DNA from 2 places in the Comamonas sp. Z1 genome. Region 2 is predicted to be linked to the other one. Evidence: riboswitches for the same ligand, from Rfam matches in the RefSeq annotation. Region 2 holds a riboswitch; the other holds the start of a gene.
What was found. Region 2 has a riboswitch for S-adenosylhomocysteine ahead of metH (methionine synthase). Riboswitches for the same ligand answer to the same signal wherever they lie in the genome.
Positions count from the first base shown of each region.

Region 1: it holds a riboswitch for S-adenosylhomocysteine, as region 2 does, so the genes downstream of both, ahcY (adenosylhomocysteinase) here and metH (methionine synthase) in region 2, are expected to answer to the same signal.

Region 1 is NZ_VOQT01000005.1:72,625-80,424, reverse strand. It holds gene FSY45_RS11300 (septal ring lytic transglycosylase RlpA family protein) at 1-653, opposite strand, end outside; gene metF (methylenetetrahydrofolate reductase [NAD(P)H]) at 793-1,620, opposite strand; gene FSY45_RS11290 (TlyA family RNA methyltransferase) at 1,698-2,894, opposite strand; gene ahcY (adenosylhomocysteinase) at 3,205-4,635, opposite strand; S-adenosyl-L-homocysteine riboswitch at 4,711-4,807, opposite strand; gene FSY45_RS11280 (response regulator) at 4,826-5,533, opposite strand; gene FSY45_RS11275 (sensor histidine kinase KdpD) at 5,569-7,800, opposite strand, start outside.
Region 2 is NZ_VOQT01000006.1:138,617-146,416, reverse strand. It holds gene FSY45_RS13460 (fumarylacetoacetate hydrolase family protein) at 1-310, shown strand, start outside; gene FSY45_RS13455 (PPK2 family polyphosphate kinase) at 465-1,574, opposite strand; gene FSY45_RS13450 (LysR family transcriptional regulator) at 1,701-2,612, opposite strand; gene FSY45_RS13445 (PACE efflux transporter) at 2,706-3,209, shown strand; gene gltS (sodium/glutamate symporter) at 3,319-4,557, opposite strand; S-adenosyl-L-homocysteine riboswitch at 4,975-5,084, shown strand; gene metH (methionine synthase) at 5,121-7,800, shown strand, end outside.

The DNA of each region.
Region 1 (7,800 bases), on a different contig from region 2:
GAGACCTTGCGCGCGGGCTGATTCGCGGATGCCGCGCGCGTCTTGGAGGCGGCAGCGCCCTGCGCCACACTGGGATGGCGCTTCTTGCCCGAAGCATTGAGCGTGGCCGGGCACTCGTCCTCATCGGCGTCCAGCTGCCACAGCTCCACGGGCTTGATGCCCAGACCCAGCATGCCCAGCTCCTGGGCCGCGGCCTTGCTCAGGTCGATGACGCGACCTGGCGCGAAGGGGCCGCGGTCATTGATACGCACCACCACGCTCTTGCCGGTCACGGAGCTGCGCACGCAAACGCGCGTCCCGAAAGGCAGGGTCTTGTGCGCTGCCGTCATGTCCATGCTGTCAAAGCGCTCGCCGCTGGCCGTCTTGCGGCCGTGGAACTGCCCGCCATACCAAGAGGCCAGGCCCTCCTGGTCGCTTTCTCGCGGAGGGCTCAGCTCGTACTTGCTGCTGTCTTCGGGCAGGTCTGCCTTGTCGGCATCCGCAGGCTTGTTGGCCTTGACACCCAGGCCTTTGTCGCGATAGTTGCTGCGCGCATAGGCGTCGGGCAGCAGGGGGGCGGAGACCGTGGGCTGCGCGCCCTTTTTTCGGGGCTGGCTCTGAACGACGGGGGGCTGTTCCTCGGGCTTTTCCTGCAGCGGAGCACAGCCGGCCATGGTCGCGGTGACGACGGCAAGACCTATCCACTGACAACAACGCAAGCGCCAAAATTTCGGTTGCACGGGCGCAATCTCCTTGAAAGCTCAAGTGAGAGCCGCCCAAGACCGGCCGCCTCGCGGCCGGCAAGCTTTTGGCTTACAGACCCAGACGGTCGCAGATCTCCAGAGTGGCGACGCTCTGGTTCATCGTATAGAAGTGCAGCCCGGGAGCACCCTGGCTGCGCAACTGCTCGCATAGATGAGTCACGACATCCAGACCGAACGCACGAATGGAAGCGGTGTCATCTCCGAACGCCTGCAGACGCAGACGAATCCAGCGCGGAATCTCGGCACCACATGCATCCGAGAAGCGCATCAGCTGTGTAGAGCTGGTAATCGGCATGATTCCTGGCACGACCGGCACGTCGAGCCCCAGAGCCCTCACCTCATCGACAAAGCGCATGTATGCGTCGGCATTGTAGAAGTATTGCGTGATGGCGGAATCTGCACCAGCGCGCACTTTAGCAACAAATGCGTCCAGATCGCTGCGAGGGGACTTTGCTTGGGGGTGAGTTTCAGGATAGGCGGCGACTTCGATGTGAAACCAGTCGCCGAACTCCTGGCGCACGAAAGCCACCAGATCGCTGGCGTACTGGAACTCGCCGCCCAGGCCGTAGCCGCTGGGCAGGTCGCCGCGCAAGGCGACGATGCGCTTGACGCCCATGGCCTTGAGCTCGTTCAGCTCGGCGCGCACTTTCTCATGCGTGGCGCCGATGCAGGAGAAGTGCGAGGCCGCGCCCACACCTTCGTTCTGAATGTCGCGAACCATGGTGAAGGTGCCTGCCTGGGTGGAACCGCCCGCGCCATAGGTCACGGAGCAGAACTCGGGCTTGCGCGCATACAGGGCCTGGCGCACGCCCACATGCTTGGCAGCGCCTTCGGGCGTCTTGGTGGGGAAAAACTCGAAGCTGACGGGAAAGCTCATGGCGGTCTATGTCTCTGAATCCTGGATCATGTGCGGGCGTCGAAGGCTCGGCACCCGCCACGCTTTTTACTCAACGCTCAACGTTCGTTGCGCTTTTTCTGCTTGCTGCGGGCCGGGCCGGGCTGGCCGAAGCTGGCCACCTCGGGGTCTTCATACAGCTCCTGCTTGGCGCGCTGGGCCTTGATGTCGGCACGCGAAGGGCGCTTGGCGGCCGCCTTGACGGCCGGCCTGGCCGCAGCCGCTTCGTCTGCAACGACGGGGGCCGGAGCCTTGACTTCGGCGCCCTGCTGGGCCCAGACAAAGAATTCGTGATTGCCGTCGCCGCCCTCTATGGGCGAGTCCAGCCACTGCTTGACGCTCAGCCCCAGATCGCCGAGGCAGTCGCGAATGCGCTTTTCGACCTCGGCGTACAAGGCCGTGTCGCGCACGATGCCGCCCTTGCCGATCTGGCCGGGCTGCAACTCGAACTGCGGCTTGACCAGCATCAGCAGCTGGCCATGGGGCTTGAGCAGCTGCACCACGGCAGGCAGCACCAGGGTCAGCGAGATAAAGGACAGATCGCCGGTCACGAAATCAAAGGCCGGGCTGATGTCGATATTTTCGGTACCGGGCTTGCGACGCAACTCCACCGGAGCCAGACCTTCGGCCCGGGCCTTGGCCTTGGCGGCGCGCTCGGCTTTGAAGCTCTCGACATCCTGTTCCTTGGCGTCGTCGCTGTCGTCATAGTCCTCATCGACCTGACCGCCGTTGCGCATCCAGGCATAGGGAGCGACGGGCTGGGTGTCGTTGTCCTCTTCTTCCTCGATGACTTCGCACAGCGCCTCGTCGCAGGCCTTCTCCAGCAGCTCGGGCGTCAGCGCGCGGGCGTTGAAGCCCTCGACGCAGACCACGCGTTCGTCATTTTTCAGGCGCTCGTGCAACTGGCCGTGGCCCACGTCGATGCCGATGACCTGGGTCGCACCGGCCTGCAGCAGGCAATCGGTGAAGCCGCCCGTGCTCTGGCCCACATCCAGACAGCGCAAGCCCTTGACGCTCAGGCCGGTCGCGGCCAGCGCGCCCTCGAGCTTGAGCCCGCCGCGCGAGATGTATTTGGCCTCGGCGGCGTCCAGCAGCTGCAGCTCGGCACCGGCAGGAATGTCATCGCCGTTCTTGGCCACTTTCTTCCATGGCGCCAGCGGCGTCAGGCGCCACTCCACACCCGAGGCGATCAGGCGCTGGGCCTGGGAACGGGTGGCAGCATGACCTGCTTCAACCAAAAAAACATCTGCGCGCATAGCGTCGCTTCCTTTGAAATAAACCGGCGCCAGGCGCTGCACAAAGGTGCAGCGGGCAAAAGAAATCTTTTGAGATAGCAGCCTACGCTTGATACATCTTGATTTCAGATAAATATTCACCTGAAATCTATGTATGACGTGCGCAAGCAGCTATTAAATTTAAACCACGACAGCCGCTCACTAATACTGGCAGAGCCTAGCAAAGTGACAGCGAGCAAGCGCCGCCGCGCAGCAAAGCTGTCGTCCCCCTCCCCTAGCGCGCAGCGCGTAGAGAGGGGGGGAAGGCGCAAAGCGCCTCAGGGGGGTGCTATTAATAACGATAAGTTTCAGGCTTGTAAGGGCCTTGCTTGCTCACGCCGATATAAGCGGCCTGCTCGTCGCTCAGTTCGGTCAGCATGGCGCCGACCTTCTTCAGGTGCAGGCGGGCGACCTTTTCGTCCAGGATCTTGGGCAGCACATAGACCTTGCCCACTTCGTAGGCGTCGGGGCGGGTGAACAGCTCGATCTGCGCCAGGGTCTGGTTGGCAAAGGAGTTGGACATCACAAAGCTGGGGTGGCCGGTGGCGCAGCCCAGGTTCACCAGACGGCCCTTGGCCAGCAGGGTGATCTTCTTGCCGTCGGGGAACTCGATCTGGTCGACCTGGGGCTTCACTTCTTCCCACTTGTACTTCTCGATCGAAGCCACATCGATTTCGTTGTCGAAGTGACCGATGTTGCAGACGATGGCCTGATCCTTCATGGCAACCATGTGCTCGTGGCGGATGATGTCCTTGTTGCCGGTGGTGGTCACGAAGATATCGGCCTTGTCGGCAGCGTATTCCATGGTCACGACCTTGTAGCCTTCCATGGCGGCCTGCAGGGCGTTGATGGGGTCGATCTCGGTCACCCAGACCTGGGCCGACAGCGCGCGCAAAGCCTGGGCGGAGCCCTTGCCCACGTCGCCATAGCCGGCCACGCAAGCCACCTTGCCGGCGATCATCACGTCGGTAGCGCGCTTGATGCCGTCCACCAGCGATTCGCGGCAGCCGTACAGATTGTCGAACTTGGACTTGGTCACCGAGTCGTTGACGTTGATGGCGCGGAACAGCAGCGTGCCCTTGGCCGACATTTCGTTGAGGCGGTGCACGCCGGTGGTGGTCTCTTCGGTCACGCCCATGATCTGGGCCGACTTGCGGCTGTACCAGGTGGAGTCCACGGCCAGCTTGGCCTTGATGGCGGCGAAGACGATGCGCTCTTCTTCCGAACCGGGGTTGGCCAGCACGGACAGATCCTTCTCGGCGCGCTTGCCCAGGTGCATGAGCATGGTGGCGTCGCCGCCGTCGTCCAGGATCATGTTGGGGCCTTCGCCTTCGGTACCGGCGGCACCGAATTCAAAGATGGAGTGGGTGTAGTTCCAGTAGTCTTCCAGCGACTCGCCCTTGATGGCATAGACAGGCACGCCGGTTTCGGCGATGGCGGCAGCTGCGTGATCCTGGGTCGAGAAGATGTTGCACGAAGCCCAGCGCACTTGTGCACCCAGAGCCGTCAGCGTCTCGATCAGCACGGCGGTCTGGATGGTCATGTGCAGCGAGCCCGTGATGCGCGCGCCCTTCAGGGGCTGGGCAGCGGCGAACTCCTCGCGCACGGCCATCAGACCGGGCATTTCGGTTTCGGCGATCCTGATTTCCTTGCGGCCCCAGGCAGCCAGGGAAATATCGGTAATGGCCGAATCAGCGGGGTTGAAGCGCACGGCAGCGTTCATGGTTTTCTCCAAATCTTGAATGAAAAACCACGTTCTGCAGCAGAGGGGGAATAAACCGGCTCACCGCACAGAAAGCGTGGGCGAGCGTCGTTGCGGGATGAAATCCGAGCCTCACGCCCCGCGCAGACCAGCTCATGGCTGGCTGGGGAACGCTGCAACGCTCCTCGGATGGACGGCGATTATAAAGGAATCAGCCTTCCAGGCCCACCAAGCGATAACCGACTTGCAACTCGGTTACCAGATGCCGGGGCTGGGCCGGATCGAGCTCTATCTTCTGGCGCAGATTGGCCATGTGCACGCGCAGATAGTGGGGGCGGTCCAGATATTCAGCGCCCCAGACCTGCAGCAGCAACTGGCGGTGGGTCAGCACCTTGCCATGGCCGGCAATCAGGGCCGCCAGCAGGCGGAACTCTATGGGCGTCAGGTGCACGGCCACTCCGTCGCGCCTGACATCGTGCGCCGCCAGATCCACCACCACCGCGCCGAAACGCGCACAGCTGCCGGGCTTGTCTGCCGCCGACGCCTGCTGGCGGCGGCGCAGCATCACGCGCAGCCTGGCCAGCAACTCGGGCACGCCGAAGGGCTTGGTCAGATAGTCATCGGCCCCGGCGTCCAGCGCCGCCACCTTGTCCTCTTCTCGCTCGCGCGCGGACAGGATCAGAATCGGCAACTGGCTCCAGCCGCGCAGCTCGGCAATCACGGTCTTGCCATCGGCATCGGGCAGACCCAGGTCCAGCACCACGGCGTCGGGCTGGCGGCTGGCGGCCTCGATCAGGCCGCGCCTGGCGGTTTCTGACTCGAACACCTGCCAGCCTTCGTCCTCCAGTGCCAGGCGCACAAAGCGGCGGATGCTGGCGTCGTCTTCAATCAGCAAAATGCGGGGTGCGGCGCTTGTCATATTCGGATTTGCATGTGATGCACGGGATTGTCGGCTCATTCGTCCATGGCCGGCTGCTCGGGCACGGGCAGCGAGATGCTGAAAACGGTGCCCGGCCCGGGGTCTGCCGCCGCTACCCGCAAACTGCCGCCATGGGCTTGCACAATCCGCTGAGCCAGCGCCAGGCCGAGCCCCATGCCGAACACGGCACTCTCCGCCTGCCCACGCGTGAACGGCTCGAACAGTTGCTCGGGGGACAGATGCACGGGCAGGCCCGGCCCCGCGTCCTGCACGCTCAGCACACAGTTGCCGTCGGCCACGCTCGCTGCCACGGTGATCGTCGTGCCTTCGGGCGTGTACTTGATGGCGTTGTCCAGCAGATTGACCAGCACACGCTCCATCAGCACGGCATCGAGCTGCAGCAAGGGCAGATCGGCCGGCAGCGAGGTCTGCAGCACATGAGCGGCCAGTCGCTCGCGCATCTGCGCCAGCGCGCTGCCCACCAGTTCGTCCACCGGCAGCCATTCACGCTTGAGCTGCACGCCGCCTTGCTGCAGGCGCGCCATGGCCAGCAGGTTGTCCACCAGTTGCTGCAGCGCCTGTGCCTGATTGCGAATCTGCACCAGCATGTGATGCGCCGGCCCCTGCGGCGCATGTGGCAAGGCCGCCTGGGCCGCGCCCAGGATGCCCGTCAGCGGCGTGCGCAGATCATGCGAGACGGCCGAGAGCAAGGTGTTGCGCATGCGCTCGCCTTCCATGGCGATCTGGGTCTGCTGCGCCACCTCCACAAAATGCACACGCTCCAATGCCAGGGCGATCTGGCTGGCACAGGCTTCAAGCAGACGGCGCTCCTCGGGCACTCGCAATCGTTGCGGCGCACGCAGCTGCAGCACCAGCACGCCACGCGAACGCACGGGCGCCATCAGCGGCACATAAAGTGCCGGCGCAGCTGCCAGGGTATCGGTTCCATGGCCGGCCATCTGGCCATGCTCCATGCTCCAGCGACCCACGCTGGTGTCGATCTGAGCTTCGCTGCCAGGCGCCAGCTGCAGGCGCTCATCGGCATCGGGCACCAGCAGCCCGGTCTGGGCATCGAAAACGCCTGAAATCGTGGTCAGCGCGATCTGCGTGACCTGCTCCTGCGTCAGCGCACCCGACAGGTCACGCGCCAGCCTGGCCAGCGCGCCGGCCCGCCTTTCGCGCTCTGCGGCCACGCGCGCCTCGTGGCGCAGCCGCGCCGTGAGCTGGCCGCAGACCAGGGCCACACCCAGCATCAGGCTGAAGGTGAACAGGTATTGCGTATCGTTGACGCTGAAGGAGTTGCGCGGCGGCACAAAGTAGAAATCGAACAGCAGCACTGACAGCAGGGCCGCCCATGCTCCGGGGCCGCGTCCCCAGCGCACGGCGGACAGCACCACCACCAGCAGGAAAAGCATGACGACATTGGCAGGGTCGAACACTCGCAGCAGCAGCTCAGCCACCGCTGTCGCGGCCAGGCAAGCCAGGGTCACGCCCGCATAGCCCTTCCACGGAATGGTTTTTTCACGCGCCGCCGGCAATCGCAAGGTGCTCTCGTTCTTGCTTTGCTTGACGGACAGCAGCAGCACGTCCAGGCCGGGATCCAGCGCAGCGATCTGTTCGGACAGGCTGGAGGCACGCCAGCGCAGCCATCGGCTCAAAGGTTCGTGCACACGCGCCAGCACCAGATGACTGGCATTGCGCTCACGCGCAAAGTCCACCAGAGCCTGGGCCACATGGGCACCGGGGATGGTGGCCGTTTCCGCGCCCAGACGCGCCGCCAGCGCCAGGGTCTTGAGCACGGCCTCCTGCGCTGCCCGAGGCCTATGCTGGCGCTCCGGCGCATCCACATAGACCACCACCCAGTCGGCCTCCAGCCGCCTGGCCAGGCGTGCCACCTGGCGCACCAGGGCATCATCACCGGCGCGGCCGCCCACGCCTACCAGCAAGCGCTCGCGCGTGGGCCAGACATCGCCGATGGAGCGCTCGCGGCGGTAGTCGCGCATGTCCTCATCGACACGATCGGCCGTGCGGCGCAGGGCCAGCTCGCGCAGCGCCAGCAAATTGCCCTGGCGAAAGAAATTGCGCGAGGCCCGCTCGGCCTGCTCCAGCGGATAGACCTTGCCCGACTTGAGGCGCTTGAGCAGCTCCTCGGGCGGGATGTCGACCACGATGACCTCGTCGGCATCGTCAAAGATATGGTCGGGCACGGTCTCATGGACCTGTATGCCCACAATGCCGCCCACCACATCGTTGAGGCTTTCCAGGTG
Region 2 (7,800 bases):
ATGCCATGGCGGACTGGCGCTGGGCGAGTGGCAGAGTGCTTCCGTCATTGCCGGCCGCGACTGGGCCCGACAGCTGTGCACGGTGACCGTAAATGACGGCCCGCCACAGCGCTTTACCGGAACGCACAGCCTGGGCGATCCGGCCTGGCTGCTCGTGGACTGGCTGCAGCATGTGGCGCGCGAATACGGCAGCGTGCCTGCCGGCACCGTGGTGACGACGGGAACCTGGTGCGGCTGCATGCCGCTTCAAGCCGGCGATCGCTTCGAGATGGAGTTCGACGGCCTGGGCGCACTGGGCTGGCAGTTCTGATCTGTCCCGGTAGTTTTCAAAAACAGGAGCTGCTAGCGCCTTTTGATGAATGACTTCAGATGCTTTTTAATCTGAAAATCATTGAGAACAAACGCCAACAGCTCTCTTTTTGAGAGCTATATGCGAGCTCTGATGGCGGCGGGAGCTGTGTGCGTCACCGGACCTTGATGTGATCCAGCGCCGGTGCCCCGGGCGGATATTTGAGCTCCAGATTGCCCAGCACCTCGCGCAACACCGTGGCCACCATCAGATTGCGGTGGGTCTTGGAGTCGGCGGGCACGATGGTCCAGGGTGCCCAGGGCGTGTGCGTGGCGCCCAGCAGCTGGCCGTAAGCCTGCTGGTAGTCGTCCCACTGGGCGCGTACCTTGAGGTCGTTCTCGTCGAACTTCCAGTGCTTGCAGGGGTCGTCCAGCCGCTGCTGCAGCCGCTCGCGCTGTTCGTCCTTGCTGATGTGCAGCATGAACTTGACGATCACCGTGCCGGTCTCGCTGAGCATGCGCTCGAAGTCGTTGATCTGCGCATAGCGTTGGGTCTGCTGCTCGGGCGTGAGCCAGCCGTTGACCACGGGCACCAGCACATCCTCGTACTGGCTGCGGTTGAAGAGCACGATCTCGCCCGCACCTGGCAACTGCTGGTGAATGCGCCACAGATAGTCATGCGCCTTCTCGGTTTCGGTGGGCGCCTTCCAGCCCACGGTGCGCACGCCCAGCGGCGACATGCGACCGAAGACTGCGCGCAGCGTGCCGTCCTTGCCCGCGGCATCCATGCCCTGCAGGATGACCAGCAGCTTGAAACGCCGGTCGGCATAGAAAATATTCTGCAGCCCGTCCAGAGCCTCGGCCAGCTGGTTCACGCTGTCCTTGTCATATTGCTTGCCCTTGTCGGAGGAGAAGGGCTTGGCGGACGGGTCGAACTTCTGCAACTCCACTGCGGGCCGAGGGTGTCCGGTGGTCAAACGACTGTCCCGTGGCTGGCCCGGTTGCCAGGGCTGCCATAGCTTGTGCAGCGCCTTGTCCTTGGACTCGAAAGGATAGACCAAGGACAAGACGGGTGCTTTTGCCGTGGGTGCAGCGGTCCGGCTCACGGTTTTGGCGGCAGGCTTTTTGCGCGACACAGGCCGGGAGGGCGATGGCTTGGCTGCCTTGGTGGCCTGTACCGATTCGCTGGTCGGAAACGGCAGGCGCTTGCGCGCTGGCTGGCGATCGGGTTCGGCCTGCGCGGCAGACGAGGTAGCGGGGGCGGCTTTGGCGGGCTGACGGGGCATGTATTGAAACTCCTGTGCAGTGCAAATTGATTCGCTATGGAATGACTAGCGGCTGGCGCTTGTACATTCTGCTCCTTAAGCTTTTTTGTCTTCAAGACCAGATGTTGGAGGCCAGCCCATGGAAGCTCAGCGCTCGCGCAGCAGTTGCACAAAGCGCCTGGCCGCCAGACCCTGGGCCCGCTCCTTGGACCAGACCCAGTCCACGAACAAGGTCGTGCCGTTGCTGATGTTGAGCACGGGAATTTCCATCAGCGCACCGCTGCCGATATGCGACTCCACCAGGCCCTTGGGCAGCCAGCCCCAGGCCAGACCTGCACTTATCAGCGAAAGCGCTGCCTGGTGGCTGTCCGTGCGCCAGAGCTGGCGCGCAAACACAAAGCGCGGGTCTGTCTGCTGCGGGTCGCGGCTGGCCACCAGTACCTGACGCGTGGCAGCCAGTTGTTCCACCGTGAGCTGTGGCCGTGTGGTGCGGCCCTGCTCATGCTCGGCCAGCGCCTGCTGCCAGAGCTCGAACTGCGGCGACATCACGGCCACCAGCGTCTCGCGGCCCATTTCCTGGAAACCCTCGCGCCCGTCAATGGCGGGCCGCTCGAACACCAGGGCCAGATGGGCGCGGCCGGCATGCAAAAGCTCCAGCGCATCTGCCTGGGGTGCTGCCAGCACCTCAATCGGCAGCGCAGGAAACTCGCGCACCAGCCGGTTCAGCGGTTCGCTCCAGTGCGTGGCCAGCAGTTCGGGGGCGATGGCCAGCGTCAGCCTTTCCTCCAGCCCGGCATGCAGCGCCTGAGCCTGCCAGTTCAGCAGCTGCAACTGCTCGGCCAGCAGGCGCGCCTGCGGCTCGAGCGCGCGGGCGGCGGCGCTGGGCACGGGCTCGCGTCCGCTGCGGTCAAACAGCTGCAGTTCCAGCTCTGCCTCCAACTGGGCAATGGCCATGCTGACGGCCGAGGGCACACGCCCCAGCTTGCGTGCAGCCGCTGAGAAAGAGCCGGCATCGAGCACGGCAAGAAACAGCGGAACCTGGTCGGCGCTAAAGGGCATGGTGTCGATCTGTCAGAAAAATTGAAAGGAACTGACTTTTATCTTCAATTTATAGAACATACACTGCAGCCCATGTCTCAACAAGCCTCAGCGATGGCATCCGCTTCTTCCTCTGCCGTTTCTCTCAAAAATACCGCCGCTTTTGCCACCCCCGCCAAGGCCAAGGGCCTTCAAGGTCCCAAACGTCGCATCCTCTATGTGGGTCTGTACGAAATCATTGCCATCATCGTCTCCAGCCTGATCTTCATGGCCATCGGCCAGAAGGCCAGCGATTCCGGCGTCATGGCCGTGGCTGCCTCGGTGATCGCGATCTGCTGGAATCTGAGCTTCAACCACCTGTTCGAGAAATGGGAATCGCGCCAGAGTGTCAAGGGCCGCTCCCTGATGCGCCGCGTGGTGCATGCCATCGGTTTCGAAGGCGGCATCGCCGCCATGCTGATCCCGCTGATGGCCTGGTGGTTCGGCATCTCGCTGTGGGAAGCTGCAGTGATGGAAGCCGGTCTGCTGGTGTTCTTCATGGTCTACACCTTTGCCTTCAACTGGGCGTTCGACCGCATCTTCGGCCTGCCGGCTTCGGCCCAGGCCGTGGCTGCATGATTTGAGCCGCACAAGCCTCTGACGCTTGCCCTGAAAGCGCAAGCAGCCATGAAAAAAGCGTGTTCCTGTCAAACAGGAACACGCTTTTTTTGGGGGGCTGATGTAGCGGTCAGCGAAGAATGCTGAGCATGGCCTGCAGCACAAAGGCGTTGATGATGTCGATGAAGAAGGCTCCGACCAGGGGCACGATCAGAAAGGCCTTGTGCGAAGGACCGTACTGGTTGGTGATGGCCTGCATATTGGCCACGGCCGTGGGCGTGGCCCCCATGCCGAAGCCGCAGTGGCCGGCGGCCAGCACGGCGGCGTCATAGTTCTTGCCCATGATGCGGAAGGTCACGAAGGCCGCATACAGCGTCATGACGATGGCTTGCGCGGCCAGAATGACCATCAGCGGGCCGGCCAGGTCGGTCAGCTCCCACAGCTTGAGCGACAGCAGCGCGATGGCCAGATACATAGACAGCGAGGCATTGCCGAAGACGTCGATGGCGCGGTCAAAGACCTTGAAGCCAAACATATAGTCCAGCACGTTGCGGATGATCACGCCTCCCCCCAGCGCCCAGACAAAGGTAGGCAGCTGGATGACCGTTCCCATGGTCAGGCCAGTCATGAATTCGGCAAAGGCCAGGCAGCCAGCGAAGAGGGCCAGTGTTTCCACTGCAGCATCGGCCGTGATCAGGCGCGGTGCCTTGTTGGGCGACTCGAAGTTGGCGACCTCGCTGCCTTCGCTGACCGTGGGCGCATCGGCGCGCAGCTGCTCGGACTCGGTCAGCGGCTGGGCCAACTGATGGCGCGTGATCAGTCGCTTGGCCAGCGGGCCGCCCACCAGGCCGCCGATGATCAGGCCGAAAGTGGCGCAGGCAATGCCCAGGGTGGTGGCTCCCGTGAGACCGTATTGGTTTTCCAGCACCGAGCCCCAGGCTCCGGCCGTACCGTGACCGCCCACCAGCGTGATGGAGCCCGCGACCAGGCCGATCAGCGGGTCCAGTCCCAGCACGGACGCCAGACTCACGCCCACGATGTTCTGCATGATGATGAAGACGGCAATCACGCCCAGGAAGAGGAACAGCGCAGAGCCGCCCTCACGCAGCTTCGCGAAGTTCGCACTCAGGCCGATGGACGAGAAGAACACCAGCATGAACGCCGACTGCAGACTGCCCTCGAAGCTCAGCGCCAGTCCCGTGGTCTGATGCAGCATGAAGATGATGGCCGCCACGACCAGGCCGCCGGAGACAGGCTCGGGAATATTGAAGTCGCGCAGAAAGCGGATATGTCTTGTCATGAGCTTGCCAAGCATGAGCACAAGCACGGCCATGATGAGGGTGTAGTACGCGCCGAAGGTCACGTTCATAGTATCTCCTGGGTGTTCCATGCGAGGGCTGAATGGCCTGCCCGGTCATGGCTGGCAATCGGCTGTGCACGGCTGAGCACATGGACCAGACATTTGCTGTCGATGGTGCCAAAGACTCAAAGATAGGGGCTGTAGGTGCTTGTCCACTCATGGCAGGCGGACCCGCCGGTGCCGGGCTGCCTGAGAGCAGGAAAGCGGTGTGCGCCATTCCTTGCGGATGCGCACCATGTCGGGAATATGCTTGAAATGAGATGGTTGCATTCGTGTTCTGCGAAATTACCTTTTGCCCTGCTCCTGTTTTTGGGGTGTGGAAAGTCGAATCTGCTATAGCCATTCGCATAGAGCTCTCCTGCACAGCCGCGGGGCAAAGCGCCTTGAAGCCCCGATTGCCCGCCCTCGCCGTAGAATGACGGGCTTCACCCCGAGGAGCGCTGCAGCCGGTCATCCCAGAGATGTTTGACCCGTCAGGCTCGGGGTCGCAGATCTGGTTGACGATCTGCTGGCACTCACAACGGCGCTCACCTGTTTTCGATTCTGTTTCTGGTTTTCACACAGGTGAGCTGATGTCCGCTGCTACCCCTTCCACTGCCATTCCTCCCATGCGCCTGTCCGGCCTGGAGCCCGTCTTCATCGGCGATGAGACGCTGTTCGTCAACGTGGGCGAGCGCACCAACGTCACCGGCTCCAAGGCCTTTGCGCGCCTGATCCTCAACGAGCAGTACGAAGAGGCTCTGGCCGTGGCGCGCCAGCAGGTGGAAAACGGCGCCCAGGTCATCGATGTGAACATGGACGAGGCCATGCTGGACAGCAAGGCCGCCATGGTGCGCTTTCTGAACCTGATTGCCTCCGAGCCCGATATCGCCAAGGTGCCGGTGATGGTGGACAGCTCCAAGTGGGACGTGATCGAGGCCGGCCTGCGCTGCCTGCAGGGCAAGGGCATCGTCAACTCGATCTCCATGAAGGAGGGCGTCGAGGAGTTCAAGAAGCACGCCAAGCTGGTCAAGCGCTATGGCGCTGCCGCCGTGGTGATGGCGTTTGACGAAAAAGGCCAGGCCGACACCTTTGCGCGCAAGATCGAGATCTGCGAACGCGCCTACCGCATTCTGGTCGACGAAGTGGGCTTCCCGCCCGAGGACATCATCTTCGACCCCAACATCTTTGCCGTGGCCACCGGCATCGAAGAGCACAACAACTACGGCGTCGATTTCATCGAGGCCGTACGCTGGATCAAGCAGAACCTGCCCGGTGCCAAGGTCTCGGGCGGCGTCTCCAATGTCTCGTTCTCGTTCCGTGGCAACGACCCCGTGCGCGAGGCCATCCACACGGTGTTCCTCTATCACGCGATTGCGGCGGGCATGGACATGGGCATCGTCAATGCCGGCATGGTCGGTGTGTACGATGACCTGGAGCCCCAGTTGCGCGAACGCGTGGAGGACGTGGTGCTCAACCGCCGCCCCGATGCGGCCGAGCGCCTGCTCGAGATCGCCGACAGCGCCAAGGGCGCGGCCAAGGACGACAGCAAGAAGCTCGAGTGGCGCGGCACGCCGGAGGCACCGAAGACCGTGGGTGAGCGTCTGTCGCACGCCTTGGTGCACGGCATCACCGACTTCATCACCGAAGACACCGAAGAGGCCTACCAGCAGATCGTGGTGCAGGGCGGCGGTCGCCCGCTGCACGTGATCGAAGGCCCGCTGATGGACGGCATGAATATCGTCGGCGACCTGTTCGGCGCCGGCAAGATGTTCCTGCCCCAGGTGGTCAAGTCCGCACGCGTGATGAAGCAGGCCGTGGCCCACCTGGTGCCCTATATCGAGGAAGAGAAGCGCCAGCAGGAAGCGGCGGGCATGGACGTGACCAGCAAGGGCAAGATCGTCATCGCCACCGTCAAGGGCGATGTGCACGACATCGGCAAGAACATCGTCACCGTGGTCCTGCAGTGCAACAACTTCGAGGTCATCAACATGGGCGTGATGGTGCCCTGCCACGAGATCCTGGCGCGTGCCAAGGCCGAGGGCGCGGACATCATCGGCCTGTCGGGACTGATCACTCCCAGTCTCGAAGAGATGCAGTATGTGGCCGGCGAGATGGACAAGGACGACTACTTCCGCATCAAGAAGATTCCGCTGCTGATCGGCGGCGCGACCTGCTCGCGTGTGCATACGGCCGTGAAGATTGCCCCCAAGTACGACGGCCCCGTGGTCTATGTGCCCGATGCCTCGCGCTCGGTCAGCGTGGCGCAGAGCCTGCTGGGCGACGGCAAGCAGGCCTATCTGGACGAGCTGAGCGCCGACTACGACAAGGTGCGCACCCAGCATGCCAACAAGAAGAAGACGCCGCTGTGGACGCTGGAGCAGGCCAGAGCCAATGCTGCCGTGGTGGGCCATGCGCCTGTGGTGCCGCGCACCCTGGGCCGCCGCGTGTTCAAGAACTTCGACCTGGCCGAAATTGCCCAGTACATCGACTGGGGCCCGTTCTTCCAGACCTGGGATCTGGCGGGTCCCTACCCGGCCATCCTCGACGATGAGGTCGTGGGCGTGGAGGCGCGCAAGGTGCTGGCCGATGCCAAGCTCATGCTGCAGAAGATCATCGACGGCCGCTGGCTGCAGGCCAATGGCGTGATGGGCCTGTTCCCCGCCAATCGCGTGGGCGACGACATCGTGTTCTACACCGACGAATCGCGCAGCCAGGTGCTGACCACCTGGTACGGCATGCGCCAGCAGACCGAAAAGCAGGCCGTGGACGGCCCGGATGGCCGACCCGTGATGCGCCCCAGCCGCTGCCTGGCCGATTTTGTGGCCGCCAAGGAGTCGGGCATTGCCGACTATGCCGGCCTGTTTGCCGTGACCGCCGGCATCGGTGCCGAGAAGAAGGACAAGGAATTCGAAGCCGCGCTGGACGACTACAGCGGCATCATGTTCAAGGCCTTGGCCGACCGCCTGGCCGAAGCCTTTGCCGAATGCCTGCACCAGCGCGTGCGCAAGGATCTCTGGGGCTATGCCGAAGACGAGAACCTGAGCAACGAGGAGCTCATCAAGGAAGCCTACAAGGGCATTCGCCCCGCGCCCGGCTACCCTGCCTGCCCCGATCACACGGCCAAGATCGACCTGTTCAAGGCGCTGCAGGCCGATGAGATCGGCATGACGCTGACCGAGAGCCTGGCCATGAACCCCGCATCCAGCGTGAGCGGCTTCTACATCGGCAACCCCGAGGCCAGCTACTTCAACGTGGGCCAGATCGGCGAAG